2 linked regions of the Endozoicomonas gorgoniicola genome follow. Each later gene encodes a partner of the first gene's protein in a complex. Links are inferred from orthologs where the notes say so. Each region holds a gene or a part of one and is shown on either strand. Other genes may lie near its edges. The genes, in order: NX722_RS00765 and pabB.

The links.
Region 2: the proteins of NX722_RS00765 (region 1) and pabB are in contact, whole or in part, in a solved structure (PDB 8RP0), measured with the Escherichia coli proteins. The link is inferred for Endozoicomonas gorgoniicola from one-to-one orthologs.

Annotation. Positions count from the first base shown.
Region 1 is NZ_JAPFCC010000001.1:164,721-173,880, reverse strand. What follows is about bases 4,281-7,059. They hold NX722_RS00765 (aminodeoxychorismate/anthranilate synthase component II), read left to right. Parts: upstream 4,281-5,270; coding sequence 5,271-5,849; downstream 5,850-7,059. Other genes in these bases: trpC (indole-3-glycerol phosphate synthase TrpC), read left to right, coding at 6,950-7,059; trpD (anthranilate phosphoribosyltransferase), read left to right, coding at 5,894-6,928; NX722_RS00770 (hypothetical protein), read left to right, coding at 4,281-5,123. In the rest of the region: NX722_RS00790 (RING finger domain-containing protein), read right to left, coding at 1-218; rpe (ribulose-phosphate 3-epimerase), read left to right, coding at 477-1,154; NX722_RS00780 (phosphoglycolate phosphatase), read left to right, coding at 1,197-1,886; trpE (anthranilate synthase component I), read left to right, coding at 2,308-3,792; more of NX722_RS00770, read left to right, coding at 3,969-4,280; more of trpC, read left to right, coding at 7,060-7,759; superoxide dismutase [Cu-Zn] SodC, read right to left, coding at 7,823-8,371; NX722_RS00740 (hypothetical protein), read right to left, coding at 8,595-9,160. UniProt on the Escherichia coli protein: Part of a heterodimeric complex that catalyzes the two-step biosynthesis of 4-amino-4-deoxychorismate (ADC), a precursor of p-aminobenzoate (PABA) and tetrahydrofolate.
Region 2 is NZ_JAPFCC010000001.1:1,616,116-1,625,365, reverse strand. The notes cover bases 3,583-6,451. They hold pabB (aminodeoxychorismate synthase component I), read left to right. Parts: upstream 3,583-4,255; coding sequence 4,256-5,647; downstream 5,648-6,451. Other genes in these bases: NX722_RS07400 (DUF6506 family protein), read right to left, coding at 5,828-6,127; NX722_RS07410 (isocitrate lyase/PEP mutase family protein), read right to left, coding at 3,583-3,993. Outside these bases: Fe/S-dependent 2-methylisocitrate dehydratase AcnD, read right to left, coding at 1-1,854; prpC (bifunctional 2-methylcitrate synthase/citrate synthase), read right to left, coding at 1,941-3,065; more of NX722_RS07410, read right to left, coding at 3,148-3,582; NX722_RS07395 (Plug domain-containing protein), read left to right, coding at 6,694-7,404; NX722_RS07390 (TonB-dependent receptor plug domain-containing protein), read left to right, coding at 7,325-9,007; NX722_RS07385 (ABC transporter ATP-binding protein/permease), read left to right, coding at 9,106-9,250. UniProt on the Escherichia coli protein: Part of a heterodimeric complex that catalyzes the two-step biosynthesis of 4-amino-4-deoxychorismate (ADC), a precursor of p-aminobenzoate (PABA) and tetrahydrofolate.

The sequences.
Region 1 (9,160 bases):
GTGGGCTTTAATGATTTTATATCTCCGCGGCAATAGGGGCATCTAGGCTTTTCATTCTCCAGGACTTTATTAACACACCTGCCGCAGAACACATGCTGCCCCTGACAAGGCAGAACAACTTTCTTATGTTCATGATCGTCATAATTTTCATAGCAAACTGCACATTCCTGCTGACCGCCATAAACCACTCCTGGCGCAACATTCTCTATAGTTCCCATAATCCTGGTCCCTGGTTGAATTCCATTTCCTGCTTGGACTCAAAATTCACCGACAAGTTCCGCCGAAGCCAATACACTACTCAGGTAGGCAAAGTCAGGCAGGCAAAGTCAGGCAGGCAAAGAAATTGCCATCATCCGGAAGCTGGTCTGAAGAGAGCGCAAACCTCTGCCCGTCATGACAACAAGAACTGACATCAGCCCGGCAAACCGCTAAAATCCCGCCAATCCTGACAGACCTATAGACCGGAACACAGCACAATGCGTGACTTTATTATTGCTCCCAGCATTCTTTCTGCCGATTTTGCCCGCCTTGGCGAAGAGGTGGATCAGGTCATTGAAGCTGGAGCCGACTGGATTCACTTTGATGTGATGGACAACCACTATGTCCCGAACCTGACCATTGGCCCGATGGTTTGCAAGGCGCTGCGTAACCACGGTGTGACGGCCCCGATTGACGTTCACCTGATGGTGAATCCGGTAGACCGCCTGATACCGGATTTTATTGAAGCTGGCGCCAGTATGATCACCTTCCATCCGGAAGCATCCCATCATATCGACCGCACCCTGCAAATGATCCGTGAAAGTGGCTGCAAAGCTGGCCTGGTGCTGAATCCAGCCACCAGCCCGGACATTATTGATTACGTGATTGACAAGCTGGACATGGTTCTGCTGATGTCCGTAAACCCCGGCTTCGGCGGTCAGAAGTTTATTCCTTCTACTCTGAAGAAGCTGCGCCGGGTTCGCAAAATTATTGATGACAGTGGCCTGGATATCCGTCTGGAAATTGATGGCGGCGTCAGCGCCCGGAATATCCGCCAGATTGCCGAAGCCGGTGCTGATGCATTTGTTGCAGGTTCTGCCATCTTTAATGCAGACGACTACAAAACCGCGATTGGCCAGATGCGTGAAGAACTGTCCAAGGCTGATCCGGTTTAATTTCACAGGTCTGTCCACAGACACTATCAGGTAAAAGAAAACATGAAACTGACTGAAATCACGGCAGGCGACCTGCCACAGCTGATCATGTACGATCTGGACGGAACACTGGTCGACAGCGTTCCGGATCTGGCAATCTCCATTGATGCCATGCTGGACGATTTGAACCTGCCCAAAGCCGGTGAAGACAAGGTGCGTCTGTGGGTGGGCAACGGTATTCCATCGCTGGTCAAACGCGCCCTGGTTGACGATATGGCGGGCGACCAGCCGGGTATTGTCAACCGTGAAGTGTTTGTGAAGGCATACGACAGTTTCAAGCACCACTACGCCATCGAAGTGGGTCAGCACAGTCACCTTTACCCGGGTGTCAAAGACTTTCTTCAGGCTATGGCTGACAAAGGTGTAAAACAGGCTGTTGTGACCAACAAGTCCGAGATTTTCACTGAAAAACTGTTGAAACTGATGGGCATTGATCACTTTTTCGAAATCAGCCTCGGCGGAGACAGTCTTGATGAACAAAAGCCTCACCCTCTGCCACTGCTGCATGCCATTGAAAAGGCTGAGGCCAGCCTGGACACAGCCCTGATGATTGGCGACTCCAGCAACGATATCAAGGCCGCCCGGGCTGCCGGTGTAAAAGTGATAGCCCTTCCCTATGGCTACAATCACGGTGAGCCGATTGCAGCCTCGAATCCCGACCTGATTGTCACGACTCTGGATAAACTGCTCTGACCCCTTTCCCGCTGAGTTCCTGATTCTGGTACTGAAAAAGTCAAGCACTCAGCGGATAGCCTTACAGGGTAGCCTTACAGGGTAGCTACTTACGATTCTGCGTCATTTGCAATCAATACGGCAGTCGTATACCCTTTGATCCTCCGAACGATTCAAACTGGTGCCAGCACCTTGCATGACTGGCACATTCAACTGATATAGCGTGGAGTCAACAGTGAATCACTGTGACATGGTGCCATACAGCCCTTCCTCCCAAGCTATCCCTTCCTGGCGATGGTCTGTCTGGCCTTGCGCCTGAAAATGTACCTGAAATTTTCCTGACCAAGTGTCGCACCCCGTTTTATAAATAGGCCCAGTGCTGACAAGCATCACCAACAGTGATGACCACTGCAAAATAAACCGTTACTGACAAGAGACTGTTATGACGCCTGAAGCTTTCGTGCATCTGGCCCGTGAAGGATACAATCGCATTCCCGTAACCCGGGAAATTCTGGCGGACCTGGACACACCTTTAACCACTTATCTCAAACTGGCCAATGGTCGCTATTCCTACCTGCTGGAATCTGTTGAAGGCGGAGAGAAATGGGGTCGATACTCAATGATCGGCCTGCCCTGCCGCAGCGTTCTCAGGGTTCACGGGCATATCATTACTCTGGAAACAGACGGTGAGATCGTTGAGCGCCATGAAAACGACGACCCTCTGGCTTTTATTAATCGCTTTAAAGATCGTTATAAAGTGCCAGAACTGCCAGAGCTGCCCCGCTTTACCGGCGGACTGGTCGGTTACTTTGCTTACGACACCGTCCGCTATATTGAACCCCGCCTGAAACACTCCGTCCCCCACGATGAACTGGGAACCCCCGACATTCTGCTGATGATTTCCGATGAACTGGTCGTGTTCGATAACCTCAGCGGCAAACTGATTCTGGTCACACACGCTGACGCTTCCGACGAAGCAGCTCTTGCTAAAGCAGAATACCGGCTTGACGATCTGGTTCGCCGCCTGCAGACCACCAACGTTCAGGCACCCGTTCAGGCCTCACTGAACCCTGTCACAGAAGAGGACTTCCAGTCTGGTTTTGGCGAAGCGCCTTTCAAGGCTGCTGTAGAAACTATCCGCCAGTACATTCTGGCAGGTGATGCCATGCAGGTCGTGCCTTCCCAGCGTATGACCATCCCTTACGACAGTTCTCCACTCAATCTGTACCGCGCCCTCCGCAGTACTAACCCGTCGCCGTATATGTATTACATGGATCTGGGGGATTTCCACGTTGTGGGTTCATCGCCGGAAATCCTTGCGCGCCTGGAAGACGGAGAGATCACTGTTCGCCCGATTGCCGGCACCCGCAAACGGGGTGAAACCGAAGAAAAGGATCGGGCTCTGGAACAGGAGCTGCTGAACGACCCCAAGGAGCTCGCTGAACACCTGATGTTGATTGACCTTGGTAGAAACGACATTGGTCGTGTGGCTCAAACCGGCTCCGTGACCCTGACCGACAAAATGATTGTCGAACGTTACTCCCATGTCATGCACATTGTGTCCAACGTCACTGGTCGCCTGAAACCGGGGCTGGATGCGATCGACGTACTCAAGGCTACCCTGCCCGCAGGCACCCTCAGCGGAGCCCCGAAAGTACGCGCCATGGAAATCATTGATGAACTGGAACCTGTGAAGCGCGGTGTCTACGGTGGTGCTGTAGGCTATCTTGGCTGGAACGGTAATATGGATACAGCCATTGCCATCCGAACGGCAGTTATCAAAGGTCGTCAACTGCATGTTCAGGCTGGTGCTGGCGTTGTTGCAGACTCGGTGCCTGAACTGGAATGGAAAGAAACCATGAATAAAGGCCGGGCTCTGTTTCGCGCCGTTGCCATGGCTCAAACGGGTTTCCTGACACCCTCCTGATTTCCTGAAATTTTCCCGGGATAAATAAGTGAGCTACTCGCTCCAGAAGGAGCGAGTTTGCGCCAGCATTTCGATCAAAATAAATACCCCTCTGCTTATTAGCAAAAATAACACCCTTGAAATAACCGAAACGCTACACTGCTACCTCACAAAAAATATTGAAATTGAGGTATTCCATGACCGGCAGTTTATTTCGATATCAGATTATCAGATGCTCACTCGCAGTTTTGCTTATTCTCCAGGCACTCTCTGCCAAAACAGACACCCCCTACTGGCCTGACTTTATTCCTTACACTCCTGTTAAATCAATAAACGACGAATTTAAAAAGTTAGTTTTGGATCAGCCGGATGCAATATCACCATACGATATAAATAATTCCAGCACCCTTTTGTTAGCGCCAGACAATGACGCTATGGATAATGAGTACAGAATCCAGTTTCAGGGAATTTTAACTGTTGACGCTTCACCTGAAAGCGGTGTAGCGCCCGGGTACGAATACGATTTTCAACATCAAAATACGACAGTGATTATTGAGTCTGACAAACCGGTACTGATCACTTATAACAACAAAAACGGTCAGATCATTGACTTGCAGGGCAAAGGTTGTTTTCTGGCGGATATAACAACCGTTGAAAAAAAGACTCTGAAAAGTTTCCCGGAAAAGTTAATGAGTGAGTTATATATCGACACTGCTGGCAGCTTTTTTCACCCCGACAGGCTGATACAGGTCTACATGATGTCGGCTGCAAGCGGAGGTGATGGAAATCAGGGCAATGACAGAAAAGGAACAAACAATAACAATAAACCAAAAAAACCAGACACTTCGAGCAAGCCGCCGATTTGTGAGAAGTGCAAAACACCGAGGTATGATGTTGATTTTCATGAAGGAAGCCTGGGAGGCCCAGGAGGCGTCTTCGTTCCGCTTAACATCGATCCTGCCAGGCTTCATTCAGAAGCTCCCATGCCATCGTGTTTGGCTTATTTCAATTTATATTTTATCGCTTCTCGGTTTTACCCCAGTGATGTCAGTAGGCTGGGAAGTTATCCTCCCTGCTCATTTTATGCAAAGCTTGACCATCGAAATCCAAGCCAACCAGCTATAAGCGGCAACGCTGGCGACATACTCGTAGCAATAACCCTTTGGAGTCGCATGCCTTCAGGCATACGAGACGATAATCCGCCCCTGCTTCCGCTTCGAACCGACAGAGGCGAGGATTCAGGCTACTCTGAAGGTGACTCAGCCTACTCTCAAGATGATTCGCCCAACACTGAAGAAGGTTCGCCCCATTCTGAAGAAGAGGAACAACCAAATCGCTGCATTACTCAATGATGCCGCTACCTGTTGTCAACTTATTCTGATTTTAAGAATTCAGACTCCCGAGCCGCCTGTTCCTCAAATAAAGAACACCTCTGCCAGCTGTGGTATATTCCGGTACCCTGAAGCTTAAGGTTTGAACAGTACGGAACTGAAATAAGCATGCTGCTAATGATCGACAACTACGACTCCTTTACCTGGAATCTGGTGCAGTACTTTGGCGAACTGGGTACCAGAGTTGAAGTGCATCGTAACGACGAAATCACCATCGCTGATATTGAAAAACTCAATCCGGAACGGATTGTTATTTCGCCCGGTCCCTGTACCCCCAATGAAGCCGGTGTTTCCATGGAGACCATTCGCCGCTTTCAGGGTGAACTACCGATACTGGGCGTCTGCCTCGGACACCAGAGCATCGGACAGGTATACGGCGGTAAAGTGGTCAGGGCTCGCCAGGTGATGCATGGCAAAACCTCTCCTATATACCATAAAAATGAAGGTGTTTTTGCCGGTCTGCCAGACCCTGTCACTACCACCCGCTACCACTCCCTGATCATTGAAAAAGAATCACTACCAGACTGCCTGGAAGTCACGGCATGGACACAGTTTGATGACGGCCGGGAAGATGAAATCATGGGCGTGCGCCACAAGACATTGCCTGTCGAAGGGGTACAGTTTCATCCGGAGTCCATTATGACCCACCACGGTCATGACATGCTGGCAAACTTTCTGAAGATCTGATTAAAGCAGCAACTTTTAGAGCAACAAGGATTAGAGCAACAATCATGAATATAAAAGAAGCAATTTCACTGGCGGTACAGAACCTCGACCTGAGTCGTGACCAAATGATTGACGTAATGCGTGACATCATGTCCGGCCAGTGTACCCAGAGTCAGATTGGCGCCTTCCTGACCGCCATGCGCATGAAAAGTGAGAGCATCGAGGAAATTACCGGTGCCACCACTGTGCTGCGGGAAATGGCAACCCATGTGAATGTTAATGCCGACCACCTGGTCGATATTGTCGGTACCGGCGGTGATGGCGCGCATCTGTTTAATGTTTCCACAGCGTCGTCACTGGTCGCAGCGGCGGCTGGCGCCCATGTGGCCAAACACGGTAACCGGGGCGTATCCAGCTCCAGCGGCAGCGCCGACCTGCTGGAGCGCAGCGGGGTTAACCTGAATATTTCTCCGGCACAGGTAGCCCGCTGTATTGAGGAGGTTGGTGTTGGCTTTATGTTCGCACCTGCACACCATGCTGCTACCAAAAATGTAGCAGCTATCCGTAAAGAGCTGGGCATCCGCACCTTTTTCAACATTCTTGGCCCAATGTCCAACCCGGCTGGTGTACCCAATCTGGTGATTGGTGTGTTTACCCAGGAACTGTGTCGCCCAATGGCTGAAGTGCTGAAAGAGATGGGCAATAAACATGTGATGGTGGTTCATTCTCAGGATGGTCTGGATGAAATCAGCATTGCCAGCGAAACCTTTGTTGTCGAACTGAAAGAGGGCAACATCTCAGAAACCTTGATCAAGCCGGAAGACTTTGATATCGAGTCACGAAGCCTGATCGGACTGAACGTTGAAGATTCTGCACAATCTCTGGAACTGATCCGCAATGCCCTCGGTAAACGTGACAGCATCAATGCCAGAAAAGCCGCCGATATGATTGCCCTGAATGCCGGTGCTGCTATTTACGTCTCCGGTGTGACCCGGACCATGCAGCAGGGGGTTGCCATGGCTCAGGATATCATTGCCAGCGGTCTGGCTCTGGAAAAACTGCATGAACTGTCTACCTTTACCAGCGCTCTGGCTGAATAACAGGCTAGCGGATTAACAGGAATGTCTATGTCTACCCCTACTATTCTCACGACCATCGTCGAACGCAAGTTTGAAGAGATTGCTGAACGACAAAAGTCGCTTTCTCTTGATGAAGTGATGGCCAGAGCCCGTGCAGCCATTCCGGCCCGGGGCTTTGCAGACAGTCTGGAACAGCGTACATCGGACGGCCAGGCGGGAATCATTGCAGAAATCAAAAAAGCCTCTCCCAGCAAAGGTGTGATCCGGGAAAGCTTTCACCCTGCCGACATCGCCAGAAGCTATGAGCAGGCGGGAGCCAGCTGCCTGTCCGTTCTGACGGACAGTGACTTTTTTCAGGGCTCTGAGCAATACCTGCAGGAAGCACGAAATGCCTGCTCCCTGCCGGTTCTGCGTAAAGACTTTATGGTTGACGTGTGGCAGATCTACGAGTCCCGGATGCTGGGCGCCGACTGTGTGCTACTGATTGTCGCCTGCCTGACCGATGAGCAGCTGGTTGAAATGAGCAGCGTCGCCCTTGATCTGGGTATGGACGTTCTGGTGGAAGTCCACGGTGCAGAAGAACTCAGGCGAGCACTGCCTCTACAGGGTACTCTGCTTGGCATCAACAACCGTAACCTGCACACGTTTGAAGTCACCCTGGATAATACCTTTGAACTCCTGTCTTCTATTCCAACAGATCGCAAGGTTATTACCGAAAGTGGTATTCATACCATTGAAGATGTTGATGCCATGTTTGCCCGGGGTGTTACCAGCTTTCTGGTCGGAGAAGCCTTTATGCGACAGGAGAACCCGGGTGATGGGCTGAAAACCCTGTTTGGACACCGCCTCTAATTAGCTATTATCATCTCCCGTCATTCCCGCGAAGGCGGGAATGACGTCAGGAGATTTTGCCTGTCACTTCACTACCCCACAGGCGATTCTGGCACCGCCCCCACCCATTGGTGGATTATCGGAGTAGTTATCTCCTCCTGCATGAATCATCAATGAACGTCCTTTTACTTCAGACAGTTTTAAACGCCTTGCCACCACCGGCAACCTGGCAAACCCTTTTTCATCAACCATCAGGACCGGAAGGTCTCCTTTGTGACCATCGCCGTCAGGGCCAGCATGCCGACCGGTATGATCAGGATCATAATGACCACCCGCTGCCAGGGCTGCGACCATCTTACCGTCCTTTTCAGCCGGTTCACACGACGGGTGTTCGTGAACATGGAAACCGTGTTCGCCCGGCACAAGGTCGTGCAAATTCGGTGTAAATTGCAATCCGTCCGACACTTCTTTCAGAGTAATGGTGCCAATCTTGGGGCCAATACCATCGGGCGTTACCCGGTTCATGATCACTTCTACTGAGTTATCAGAAGAACACCCTGCCAGAATGGCGGCGGTGAGCAACGAAGCCCTGAAAGGCATAGACAGGGGCAGATACAGATTGGTGACTTTCATAGCCAGCCTCTTCGTGATTACCATCAGCAAATATAGCCAGCTATGAACTGTCTACCAATGAAAAACTCAGCGTGTTCCAAACACCACCATGGTTTTACCCTTAACTGAAATCACGCCCTGCGCCTGCAGATCTTTCAGAACCCGCCCCACCATTTCACGGGAACAACCAACAATACGACCAATGACGTCCAGAAAAGCCAGGTCACCCACCTTCTGGGTTGAGTCAGTAATCAACCACCAACCATTCACTTTCTCCATTAAAATACGCCGCAACCGCCCTGGCCCCCTCCATTCCCCCGGTATAATTCGGGTTAACATAAAGTTCAAGTTGTTGTGGAATTAGCTGCCCGCTCGACTCAAGTAAGGTTCTAATGACTCCTACGATTCTTGATTTAGAAACAGGGTAATTAATGATCACATTAAAAAGCTCAGCGCCATTATAGTACCTGACCGGTAGCTTGCGTAGAACAATGCCTCCTAACTCTCTGATATCAATTAAAAACGCTAAGCTGGAAGGGGGCTGGTTGAAGGGAGGTAGGTAAAAGCAAATATGAGTGTCTATACCCTCTCCCATAGATAAGGTCGACAAGTCTGTTAACCTGGTGCCATAGGTTTTGCCACGTATTCGCTTATCGCCGGGGGGGGCTCCGCTCTCAATATCGCACTCCGTTGGAGTCAAACCATTTTCAAAAACATAAGGAACGTAATGCTCCCTCCACTCAAACTTATAGACATAACCGAAAAATCGACTTTTACCTCTCCGGATACTGGGCATATAACTCGAGCTCT
Region 2 (9,250 bases), 1.5 Mb from region 1 along the record:
AGCCCCTTCCCAGTAAGGCGGCCGGCGAATATAAGTGCTTTGCGGACGCCACTGATAAAGAGGGTCTGTTGTATTTTCATGGTCAGACTGCAGATCAAACATGGGAATATACACTTCCCGAAACTGTTCCGGCTTTACATGAGTCTGAACAATTGCATCAATCTCTTCATCCGCAGGCCAGATATCCTTCAACGTGACAGGATTACCTTTCTGGTCAGTACCCAGAACATCCTGTTCAATATCAAAACGAATGGTTCCGGCAATGGCATAGGCCACCACCAGCGGTGGTGAGGCAAGGAAGGCCTGTTTCGCATAAGGATGGATACGTCCGTCAAAGTTACGGTTGCCAGACAGCACCGCTGTTGCATACAGGTCGCGGTCAACCACTTCCTGCTGAATAACCGGATCAAGGGCTCCGCTCATGCCGTTACAGGTGGTACAGGCAAAGCCGACAATACCAAAGCCGAGGCTTTCCAGTTCTGGCAGCAGACCGGCAGATTCAAGGTACAGCTGTACTGCTTTGGAGCCGGGCGCAAAGGAGGTTTTTACCCAGGGTTTACGGGTAAGACCCAGGGCATTGGCTTTTCTGGCTAACAGCCCGGCTGCAACCGTGTTTCTGGGGTTAGAGGTATTGGTACAGCTGGTAATGGCGGCAATAATAACAGCCCCGTCGGGCATCAGACCGGGTTCGTTTTCTACTTTGCCGGAAATGCCCTGCTGTGCCAGTTCAGAGGTAGATACACGACGGTGTGGGTTAGAAGGGCCGGCAATATTGCGCCCCACCTTTGACAGGTCAAACGTCAGAACCCGTTCATAGTCTGCCTGTTCCAGACTGTCTGCCCAGAGTCCTGTGGTTTTGGCGTAGTGTTCGACCAGTCTGACCTGATCATCGTCCCTGCCGGTTAGCGTCAGGTAATCAATGGTCTGCTGGTCAATGTAGAACAGTCCCGCAGAGGCACCAAATTCCGGCGTCATATTGGAGATGGTGGCGCGGTCGCCCAGGGTCAGGTCAGCAACCCCTGTGCCATAAAACTCCAGATAAGACGACACGACCTTTTCATTACGCAGGAACTCCGTCATTGCCAGTACAATATCCGTGGCGGTAATGCCAGGCTGGCGTCTGCCGACAATCTCAACGCCAATAATGTCGGGCAGGCGCATCCAGGAAGCCCGTCCCAGCATCACGCTTTCTGCTTCCAGTCCGCCAACACCAATGGCAATCACACCCAGAGCATCCACATGGGGCGTATGGCTGTCAGTGCCTACCAGTGTATCCGGAAAAGCCACACCATCACGGGACTGGATAACCGGTGACATTTTTTCCAGGTTAATCTGATGCAGAATGCCATTGCCGGGTGGAATAACATCGACGTTTTTAAAGGCGTCTCTGGTCCAGTTAATAAAGTGGAAGCGATCTTCATTGCGCCGGTCCTCAATGGCGCGGTTCTTGTCGAAAGCGTCTTTGTCGTAGCCTCCGTGTTCCACCGCCAGTGAATGATCCACAATCAGCTGGGTTGGCACCACCGGGTTAATCTGTGCCGGGTCGCCGCCCTGTTCGGCAATGGCATCACGCAGACCAGCGAGGTCGACCAGCGCTGTCTGCCCAAGGATATCGTGGCAGACGACTCGTGCCGGATACCAGGGAAAGTCCAGCTCCCGCCTGCGATCAATAATCTGCTGCAAAGAAGCCGTCAACATTGCCGGATCACAACGACGTACCAGATTTTCCGCCAGTACCCGGGAAGTGTATGGCAGCTTAAGGTAAGCCCCCGGTTGAATCGCATCAACGGCAGCCCGGGTGTCATAATAATCCAGATCAGTCCCTGGTAAGGGTTTTCGATAGGCAGTGTTCATAACTGCTGTACTCATAACAATGAATCCACCGGGTCAAAAGGAAAGGAGCCAGCCGGAGTCCGGATGGCGACTGAATCAACCCGCTGTTAACGGTCTGCCAGCGGCACCCAGCTGCGTGGCTCCGAGCCAATATAATCGGCAGAAGGACGGATGATCCGGTTATTTGCCCGCTGCTCCATCACGTGAGCCGTCCAGCCAGAAACCCTTGAACAAACAAAAATGGGCGTAAACAGTTTGGTGGGAATACCCATGAAGTTGTAGGCAGAGGCATGGAAGAAATCCGCATTACAGAACAGTTTCTTTTCATCCCACATCAGCTGTTCAATGGCTTCGGAAACCGGATAGAGTATCTGGTCCCCCACCGCTTCGCCCAGTTGCTTTGACCACTTCTTGATAATCGCATTGCGCGGATCAGACTCGCGATAGATGGCATGACCAAAACCCATAATCTTGTCTTTGCGTGCCAGCATGCCTTTGACACCTTCCATCGCCTCATCCACCGAACTGAACTGTTCGATCATAGCCATGGCGGCTTCATTGGCACCGCCATGCAGCGGTCCACGCAGGGAACCAATGGCGCCGGTCACACAGGAATGCATATCCGACAGGGTGGAGGCGCAGACCCTGGCTGTAAACGTTGATGCATTAAATTCATGTTCGGCGTACAGAATCAGCGAAACATCCAGACAGCGACGGTGGTCAGCCAGGGGTTCTTTGCCATGAAGCATGGTCAGGAAATGACCAGCAATGGAATCGTCACCGACTTCAGTCTCAATCCGTTCACCATTGTGGCTGAAGTGGTACCAGTACAGAAGGATTGAAGGAAGAGCCCCCAGCAGACGGTCCGCTACATCCTGCTGCTCAGTAAAGCTTTTCTCGGTTTCGAGATTGCCAAGAACGGATGTACCGGTTCGTAATACATCCATGGGGTGAGCATCTGCAGGAATCTGCTCAAGGCAGACCTTTAATGGCTGAGGCAGCCCCCGGAAGGCTTTCAGTCGTTCTTTATAACCCCGCAGTTCACTGCTATTGGGCAGGTCGCCATTGAACAGCAGATAAGCCACTTCCTCAAAGGTAGCGTGGTCTGCCAGTTCGGAAATGTCATAACCACAGTAAGTCAGGCCGGTACCAGACTGGCCTACGGTACATAGCGCCGTTGATCCCGCACTCTGGCCACGCAGACCTGCGCCACCCACTTTTTTCTCAGCCATGGTGTTACTCCATTCTTGTTATGGATGTTGTTATTATTAAAGTAAGACATTACTTTAATTATTTGTAATATCTTTCTGATTATTAAGGATTTAAAAACTCTTTTGTTCTGACCAGACGTTCACGATCCTGAAAAGTCAGCATATCATCCGCAACCGCTCCGCTGTCGCCATCACGCCGGATCACATCCAGCACTTCTTTCATAGCCGTCATGGCAGCACGCTGTAAATCAGACGGAATAATAATCAGCTGATAACCCATGGCTTTCAGGTCAGTCGCTGGCACCAACGGCGTTTTTCCGCCATAAAACATGTTGATCAGTTTGGGACCCGGTGCCTGTCTGGCGATGGCTTCAATCTGCTGAACCGTCTGCGGCGCTTCGACAAAGAGCATGTCGGCACCAGCCTCAACATAAGCGTTGGCCCGGGCAATGGCATCGTCAAAGCCGGTGACAGCAATCGCATCGGTACGGGCTATGACCACAACCTCCCCGGCATATTTGCTGGCCACCTCAATTTTTCTGCACATCTCATCAACAGCGATCAGGGATTTACCATCCAGATGACCGCAACGCTTGGGAAACTCCTGGTCTTCAAGGTGAAAGGCAGCCACTCCGGCACCTTTGAACAGCTCAACCGTTCGCTTAACATTGACCTCATTACCAAAACCCGTGTCGGCATCAGCAATCACCGGCAGAGACGTGGACTCACAAATCTGCCGAACCCGCTCAACCACTTCCGTCAGGGTTAACAGACCAATATCGGGTACACCAGTGCTGCGGGCAATGGCTCCACCACTGCCGTAAAGCGCCGAAAAACCGGCTTCTTCTGCCAGACGGGCAGAGAGGCCATCATAAACACCCGGGGCGGTTACAATGCCCTGCTTCATAATCAGGTGAGTCAGGGCGTTGTCTTTATCCGTCAGTGACATATTAACGCACTCCTTTGAACTATTGCTTGAGCTATTGTTTGAACATCAGCGACATCAATACAGGATTCTAGGAAACAGTATTCTAATGTGCCAGCACACACAAACCCAGTCTCTGAATCAGACCTGAACGATCTCTATACAGAATCGGGCAATGTGTCTACATTGTTCATGGCGGTAAACATTGACTACAGGTAGAATGCTATCAATTTTTTGCTTGTTACTTTTTTCTCGCTACTAATTTTCTCGCTACTTTATGGCCTATATGAACGAACTGATCATCGTTGATCTGGACTATCTGGATGACTCCAGTATCTGGTTTGAACATTTTCTGAATGAAACCCTGCCCTGCTTTCTCGACAGCTGCGGTTCAGAGTATTCAGGATCACACAGTCGTTACGACATCATCTCCGCCAATCCATGGGCCGTTGTAGCGGTAGACAATAACGGGCAAGTGACTGTTACCAATCATTTAACCGGGGAAAGTACTGACCATTCCATCCAGTCACCCTTTGACTGTCTGTCCGAACTGCTGGAACAAATGACATCTGTCGTAAACAATACCCTGCCCTTTACCGGCGGCGCAATAGGCTTCTGGGGCTATGAGCTGGCATCGGTACTGGAACCGGGTCGAATTTCCAGGCGTGAGATAGAAACACCTTTAATGAGTGTTGGCCTGTACCACTGGGCGCTGATCTCAGACCATGAACAGCAGTCGACACAGATTGTCTTTCACCCGGATTGCCCGGAACAGGAAAGAGAAAAGGTTATGGCCCTGATCGACAGCCAGCCAGCAGCCCGGCCAGCAGCCCGGCCAGCAGCGTTTAAAATAACCCGTGGCTTTACCCCTTCCATCAGCAAAACCGAGTATGAAGAAGCCTTTAACAGAATTCAGGACTACATTCTTGCCGGCGACTGTTATGAAGTGAACCTGACCCAGGAGTTTATTGCCCACTATCAGGGCAACAGCTGGCCAGCCTATAAGGCATTGCGAAAAGTCAGCCCTGCGCCTTATTCTGCCTATCTGTCACACCCCGACTTTGAGATTCTCAGTCACTCTCCGGAGCGCTTCATCAAAGTCTCAGGCCGTCATGTAGAGACCCACCCCATAAAAGGCACACGCCCCAGGGGGGAGACAGAGCAGGAAGATCGACAGTATGCCCGGGAATTGATGGAATGTGAGAAGGACCGGGCAGAGAACCTGATGATCGTTGATCTGCTGCGCAATGACCTGGGAAAAATCTGTAAAACAGGCAGCATAAAAGTACCCCGCCTTTTTGCTCTTGAGAGCTATGCCAACGTGCATCATCTGGTTAGCACAGTGACGGGGGAGCTGGCAGAAGACCGTCATGCTCTGGACGTGTTATTTCACGCATTTCCCGGAGGCTCTATTACCGGCGCTCCCAAAGTTCGCTCCATGGAGATCATCCAGGAACTGGAAGCGTCTACGCGAAACATTTATTGCGGGTCAATTGGCTATATCAGCACGGATGGGCAGATGGATACCAGTATTACCATCCGCTCACTGATGGCCCGGAACAATCAACTACACTGCTGGGGCGGTGGTGCCATTGTGGCCGATTCAAACTGTGAACAGGAATATCAGGAGTCTGTCACCAAGGTTAAAAACCTGATGCGTGGTCTGGAAAGCATGTGATGGTGGCAAGGTACTGCGGAAACTCCCGAATCACGTTGTCTTTTGTTCACTATACCGGCAACCAGCTGGTCAACCTGATGCTTGGCATTGTGATCATAAACCTGTTGTTGGTGGGTAATTATTTGCGGGAGGGGGCACCTGACCCTGAGTCGATTCAGGGTCAGGTGCCTATTCACGGGGTTAGCTCTGGAGGAGTTCCATCAATTTCGCGCGTTCGCTATCCCTCATGCTCATGTTGCCAACAGGTATTTTGCCGCCTACAGCATCAATAACAGCATCCACCATGCCCTCTTTAAAAGCGCCACAAAGCTCTATCAACTGAACCCCTTGGGAGACCAGTTTTTTAGCTTCACTGCAGGCCATATCAATATCCTCAACGCAGATAACCGTTGTTGAAAATGCCTCTGACTCAAGTATGGAAAGCTGTGCCGGGTTGTAGCCAGCACCGATCATAAGGAAAGCGTAATTACTTAATTTCATTTTTATTACACCATGAAAACTGTATTAACGATGAACGGTTATTATACGAAGCATGAAGTGAATGCGAATCAAAAAAGAACCAGGAACTCTCGCTTATTGACCTGAATCAACTCAGGCTTATTCTCCATAATACAGAGTACAACCCTGATTTTCTGGATCCCGGCCAATGAACCGGATTTTTTTGATCTTCTCCAAATATACGACAGCTACTTCCCAGCTACACCTCAACTACTTCCGAGCTACTCCGGCTGCCCCATGATTGTTCCTGCCATTGGAAGAAACAAGAAGGAGCATGAGATGGAGATTCAACACCTGAGCCAGAAAGAGCTAATTCGAATACGTATAATTCGCAAATGGAAATGGTTATCATTTAATCGATTTTTAAGTATAGTTCCAACCCGTGACACCGCTTTTACTTATCCAGAAGCCGGTCAGGCGCAATAAAGCTCAGGTCATTGTTCATCGATTTTCATAGAAATAGAAAGGGTCAACCCCCTGTATTTTAAACAGTCAATACACCGCTATTAGAAAAAAAACCTCAGCGTTTACATTCAAAAGTAGAACCAATGCTAATACACAAAACTACTCTGGCACTGGCGGTCAGTGCCATTGTGACTCAATCTGCCATGGCAGACGGAACATCTTCTGCAAATTCAGAGTCGCAAAACCAGAACAACAAAGATGTGGTCGTCGTCGTCAGGGATAAAGCCGACGACCAGCTGACTTCAAAAACCACGCTGGACAGTGAAGCCATTGCCAACACGCCTTCCGGCAATGGCAACCTGACCGACTTTCTGAAATCAAACCCCAGTGTCCGGTTTGATTCAAAATCTGAAAATGGCTTTCTGGGTGGTGAAATTCGTCCGTCGGATATATCAATCAATGGTGCCGACCCTGAACAGACCGCTTTCATGATTAACGGTATGTCTGTTAACAACGATATTGATCCGACAAATACTCTGAACCTTGATTCAAATGGTGTGATGCCGGGCAAAAGTTCCGGACAGGGTTATTTTCTTGATGCCAATATGCTTGGCAGCATTACCGTCTACGGTGCCAATATACCGGCAAGTCTGGGTGGCTTTACCGGCGGTGTCGTTGATGCCGAGCCGTTAAGCTACAGCGGCGTTAACAGCACCTCGGTTCGATACCGCACCACTGGCTCTTCCTGGGCATCAATGAAGGTGGATAAAAACTATGATCGTGCTAAAAAGACTCAGCCCGAGAAATACACCTCTCAATTCCAGCCTGATTACCCAGCAGGGATTGACAGATAATCTTGGGGTCGTACTGGGTGTCAGCCGTCGTGACTCAGATATCAAGCAAAACCGCATTGTTAATAAAGAAGGCGATATTGACAGTCGTCAGCAGAAACGCCGTTCCGACAATGTGATGGCGAACTTCACCTGGCAGGCAGGCGCTGATAGCACACTGGATGTCAATTTGCGTTATTCCTCTTATGAAGAACGGCTGTTTTGGGGGGATACGGTCGGGAATAACTTTGTTGATCAGCATCGTGCGTTTGGCCTGACCACACAGTGGCAGCAGCGATTGAGTAGCGGGCAACTTAAAGCCACTGTCGCCTATGACAATTATCATGATGACCGGGACTCAAACAGTAGTTCAGTAGTTACCGTTGTTGACCCTGATACCTTTGACTCCTATGTCAATGGTGGCTATGGAGACAGCCGCATAAATCAAGAGACAACACAGCTAAAACTGGATTACTCCCATGACTCGCTGAACTTTGCCGGAGCAAAGCATGATCTGACTTCCGGTGTGCAATTCAACTATACACGTTATCGCTTTGAGCGAGATCAGGATGTTTTCGGCAAAGTTATTTTTTTCCGTGACGAAGAAAATCTGGAGGCTAGTGCTGGTAGTGCAAATGCAAGCTACAGCCAAGCTGTTATTTATCTTGAAGACCAGATAACAAAAGGTGACTGGAGCTTCCGGCCCGGGTTTCGCCTGGAAAAAGATGATTACCTGGAACGTACCAACCTTGCTCCCCGCTTTGCAGTCAACTGGCAGGCGCTGGATGATACCCGCTTAACCTTCGGAGCTAACCGCTATTACGGGCGTTCATTTGCCGCTATGAAGCTGAACGAAAAAGTCGCCGTCCTGAATAAGGATAAAAGCCGGCGGTTCAAAAAAATTGAGGGTCTTAAATCCCCCTTTTCTGACGAGCTAACGCTTGGCATTAACCAGAGGCTGGGGAATTTTCTTCTGGTTGCCCGCTATAACAATCGTAAATACCATGACCGCCTTGTATATGACCAAACCGAAAACCCGGAAAAATATATTAATGGCAAAACGTTTAAGGCTGATATTTACACATTGCAAATAAGCAATATCAGACCCTGGGTATTAGGTCAGACACAATGGCAAGGTACTCTGGCAGCCGACTACCTGGACACCGACAGAACTGACGTGGCAGCTAATGAATTCCGTGACTCGGTAGGGTATCTTGACGGCAAAAAAATGACTCGCCGGGAAATGGAAGAAAAAGTCAACAGTAACAGTGAAGAGTGGACCGTTCGCCTCAATCTTGATATGGACCTGCCCCAGTATCGGGTGAAATGGAGTAACCGGGTTTATGTCAAAGCGCCTGTGAAGGGATACAGCCGTATTACTCGTGATGTGAAGGATAAAATTGATGCATTCAAAAGCTATGACTATGGCTCTCATACCCAATGGGACACTAAACTTCGCTGGACAATCCCGGTGGTGCGCAACCAGAAAGCGTATCTGCAATTTGAAGTGCTGAACGTTCTCAACAAAGTCCGCAGACTGGAAACGCAAGGTAACAGCAATAAGGGGGAGTTCAGCATTTACTCCCCGGGTCGCCAGTTCTGGCTGGAAGCTGGTTACCAGTTCTGATGGCCTGACACCTATAACACGGCTATTACCACGATTATGCCCTGCCCGGTTGCAGGGCTTTTCTGTCTTTTATTCTTTTGTACCGTTGCTCTGTATTCATGATTACAAACTCCTCACGCTGGCAACAATGGCGAGACTTTCTCGCTCGTGTCTGGCACCTGACCCTGCCTTACTGGCGCAGTGAAGAAAAATGGAGCGCACGCCTCCTGTTAGGAACCATCGTCGCCCTTAATTACCTGATTG